Regions from separate parts of the Gracilibacillus sp. HCP3S3_G5_2 genome, predicted to be linked through region 2. Evidence: riboswitches for the same ligand, from Rfam matches in the RefSeq annotation. Region 2 holds a riboswitch; the other holds the start of a gene.
The links. Region 2 has a riboswitch for S-adenosylmethionine ahead of ACTNEP_RS13960 (YpjP family protein). Riboswitches for the same ligand answer to the same signal wherever they lie in the genome.

Region 1: linked by a shared signal. The riboswitch ahead of ACTNEP_RS12185 (methionine ABC transporter ATP-binding protein) and the one ahead of ACTNEP_RS13960 (YpjP family protein) in region 2 are both predicted to bind S-adenosylmethionine.

The regions. Positions count from the first base shown of each region.
Region 1 is NZ_JBQHXU010000007.1:182,992-185,198, forward strand. It holds gene ACTNEP_RS12180 (methionine ABC transporter permease) at 1-313, opposite strand, end outside; gene ACTNEP_RS12185 (methionine ABC transporter ATP-binding protein) at 306-1,331, opposite strand; SAM riboswitch class I at 1,421-1,527, opposite strand; gene ACTNEP_RS12190 (PTS sugar transporter) at 1,706-2,207, shown strand, end outside.
Region 2 is NZ_JBQHXU010000009.1:30,162-32,368, reverse strand. It holds gene ACTNEP_RS13965 (MBL fold metallo-hydrolase) at 1-569, opposite strand, end outside; SAM riboswitch class I at 726-832, shown strand; gene ACTNEP_RS13960 (YpjP family protein) at 1,138-1,743, shown strand; gene metA (homoserine O-acetyltransferase MetA) at 2,124-2,207, shown strand, end outside.

The sequences.
Region 1 (2,207 bases), on a different contig from region 2:
CCCCAACTATTAATGCAGGTAATGCTGCTTTCCATCCCCTTATTGTGCCGATCAAGAAATCAGTGAAAGGGAAGAGTAATAGAATCAATATAATAAAAGGTATTGCACGAAATACATTGACAATGGTTGCCACAATAAAATTAATAAATTGATTTTGCCATAAACTCCCTGAATCGGTCAGGAATAATAATAATCCGAGTAAAACACCGAAAATTAATGTACCAAGTATTGCAATACTAGTCATATAAAGTGTTTCTAATGTAGCCACCCATATGTCCTCAGGGATTACATTTGGAAATAGTTCTTCAAGCATCTTTTAACACCTCGACTTCCACACCGGTGTTTTTCATAAATTGAATAGCTTCCTGTAAGATTTCTCTATCACCGTTTATTTCAATAAACAACGTTCCATAGGCGCCTTCCTGTGTAGGGGCAATGGACCCTTGCAGTATATTCACCTCAACATCGAATGTTTTCGCTACCTCACTGATAAGTGCACGCTTCGCACTATTTCCGATAAAGTGAAGTTTGACCACTTCACTGTCTTCGCGATCATTAATAAACTCCGTTAACTTATCTTTTTCATGTTCTAACGGATTAAGCTGCTGCACAAATCGTTTAGTTGTTTTCGACTGTGGTTTTACAAAGACATCTAACACATCACCAGTTTCTACCACTTTGCCATTTTCCATCACGGCAACGCGATGACATATCTTCTGGATGACATGCATTTCGTGGGTAATCAAAATAATGGTCAATCCTAACTTTTTATTAATAGAGACTAACAAGTCTAAAATATCATCCGTCGTCTCCGGATCAAGCGCTGAAGTAGCCTCATCACATAATAATACCTCAGGGTCATTTGCCAGTGCTCTTGCTATTCCAACACGTTGCTTTTGACCGCCACTTAGTTGTGATGGGTAGGCATTTTCTTTCCCGGAAAGCCCAACTAGATTTATTAGTTCTAATACTTTTTCCTTACGTTTTGCTTTTGGAACACCGGCAATTTCTAATGGAAAAGCGATGTTTTCCAAAACAGTACGAGACCATAATAAGTTAAAATGCTGAAAAATCATTCCGATCTTTTGTCGCTTTTGGCGCAACTGATTCCCCGGCATTTTCGTGATATCTTTATCATGGATAACGACAGAACCGTTAGTTGGTTCTTCTAAACGATTAATAAGCCGGACAAACGTACTTTTACCAGCACCACTATAGCCGATAACCCCAAAAATTTCGCCCTGTTCTATATTAATGGAAACATTATCGACAGCTTGAACTTGTTGTTTTTTAGATTTATACACTTTCGATAAGTTTTGAATTCGAATCATATTTTCACACTCCTTCATTTATTGTGCATCAAACACAATAAAAAAATCCTTTCTGCGTAAGAGGACAGAAAGGATGTTTATTCATTGTCCTCTTATCTTTCAAAGCCTAGAAGCTTTGATGGAATTAGCACCTATCAGTTTTACTGACGGTTGCCGGGTTTCATAGGGCCAGTCCCTCCACCTCTCTTGATAAGAGTTTCACGTATTCAATTCAGTAACCAATATATTATCATTATATCAGAGAATCGTCAATTCCTTTTATAAAAGTAAAACTATTCAGAATATAGAGATAAAACACTTTAGTACACTAGCGTAATAAAATCAATTCCTTTATAATGAATAAATATTATTCATTTTATCTTGGAGGAACGGATATGAAGAAAATCGCAATTGTTGGGAGTAGTGGGGGAAATCTATTTAATTTAGGAGGGAAAAATCCTGCAAAACTTCTGGAAGAAATTAAAAAACAAGCTGTTAGCGCAGGTATTAAAATTGATGCGGTGCAATTTATCGGTGCTGAAGAATCGATGGACAGTGCAAAAGAGACGACAAAAGCATCTCTTTGGAAAATAGATAGTACGGATGTTTTCGTTGAAGGAGAAAAAGGCAGATTAATAGATATTAATCTTGAAGCACAACAAGTTGATCACCAAATAGCAGAAATGATTGATCATGGTGAGATTGATGGATTAATCGTGATGAGTGGTGATCCTGATAAGACGAATAAACAAACCATAGAAGCAGCTGCGAGAAATGGTGTCCCAGTAGTGGGAACAGGTGGCACATCTATGGCAAAGATAGCCTCAAAAGGTGCAAATGTTATTGCTACATCTGGTACAACAGGTACGACAAATCGGACAAGGGCAGTATCTTTTA
Region 2 (2,207 bases):
TCACCTGCGATTAATGAGCGGTCCTGTTCACGGAATAAACTGATATGGCCTGGGGTATGTCCAAACGTTTCAATGTATTTCCAATCCTTTAGGAAAGGAACCGTACCGTCTGTTGGCAAAGTAGAAACAAGTCCTTCTAGGTGTTCTGGTTTAGTTGGAAAGATTCCTGATAATAAGGAGATCATCCCACCTCCAACGGTTGGATCCCCAGGTGGATATTCCTTTTTGCCTGTTACATAGTCTATTTCGTTTTCATGAATATAAATCGGCACTTGCCAGTATTCTGCTAGCTTTTTGGCAGAACCAATATGGTCAAAATGCCCATGTGTTAATATAATTGCCTGAGGTGCTTTGTTACCATAACGATATTCGCAAGCATGTAGTATTCTATCTTGATATTTTCGCGTACCGGTATCAACTAACACCCACTCTTCATCGGGTGCTCCGATCATCACGATATTCACAATCAGTGTTCGATAATATGCAACATCTGGAAGTACCTCTTCTGGTATTGCATGGTCTAAGTCGTGTTCAAGGTCTTTCCAATTATCAGTATGTTCTTGATCCATCTTTCTCCCACCTTATCATAACGTACACTATACTTATTGTGGGGTGAAATGTATAGATTTATACAATTTAGCAAAAATTACTTGTTGTTTTAAAAGTTATGTGATAATATTTTTACCAAATCATGTACTTGAGATAATTTAATATACGGAAAGATTTTCTTATCCAGAGAGGTGGAGGGACTGACCTTAAGAAGCCTCGGCAACCAGCACATCTGTGCCCGGTGCCAATTTCAGAGAATCAGGTTTTGATTCGAAGATGAGAAGATTCGTCGCAGATTGTTTTCATTTATACAGTCACAAGCTGAATCCTTCTCTATCTTTAAAATAGAGAAGGATTTTTTATAGATCCATAATAGTGAGGTGAATCCAATGATATGAACGTGCATTACTATGTAAACCATTAGTGAATCAACATTAAATTAAGAGATTGGGCATTCAAGCTACCATCCATCCTGTGGTTGAAAAAAAGTAAAATGTATGTAAATAAGGAAAACCCCTTTACACGTATGGACAAATTAGTAAAACATGATAAAATTTTAGTAAGTCGATGTGAGGGAGTTCGATCGGGATGAAAAAGTGGATGAAAAAATTAACCGTTTTATTAGTGACAATACTAACACTTGGTTTATATGTTCCTCCAATCTACATTGATGGAGATGTAGATGTAGGAAAAAGGGATCTAGAGCCAAGTGAAGACCGGTCAAAACCAGTGGATAAAGAGGAATTAGCAGATTCGATAACGGAAGAAAATGTTGTCCTTGAAGATGCGAATCAACTTTATCTACAGCAATTAAATACGCTTGCTAAAGAGCAAGTGCAAACAAAGCTGGGAACAAAAATCTCGGCGAAAATTAACCGCGAGATCAATGACGTCGTTTTACCAAACATGGAAACGGTTTTAGAGGAATTGTATGAAACAATTGGTGAAGAAGAAAGCCAATTTTTAATGATTGCAGAAGATCCTGCCGATGGATATGGTGAGCGGATCTTTAATTTATACAATGCAAAAGAAAAAGAAAATGTTGCAAAGTTTCATGTCAATCGGTTAAAGAAACCACAAGACGGTTATTATTTTCAATTCCACTATCATCTACATGACGATCAATTTGAAGAACATCTCCCGATAGGTGAAGTTTATTGGGGGAAAGATACACCACCAAAATGGATGTCGTAAAAGTAAGAGGCTGAGACAAAAGTGTGTTTTATCCAGCAAATTCCGAACATAAACGGTGCGAATACCCGCTACGGAATTATACTCCGCTTTCCGCGGGCTTATCCTCAGCCTCCTCGAAAAAGAAGTTCACTTTTTCTATAGGGTCTTCACACTACGCTTTCCCACAGGAGTCTACTTATTTTTCCTGCGCGCTATTAGCACATTGCCGGCTTCTAGACGAAACACTTTCTTTTTGTCTCAATCTCTTTTTAACCATAATGCAAAAATATTGTCAGAATTTTTTTGCATTTCGCTTTATTTTATGTCGAAATATAGCTAAAATAAGTCTTATCGTGAATTTTTTTGATTTATTGAATTTATTAAAAAGGAGTCTTAAAAAAATGCCTATAAAAGTGCCGGATTTGTTACCTGCTAAGAGTAGATTGCAAGAAGAGAATATTTTCGTGATGGATGAAAGTCGGGCA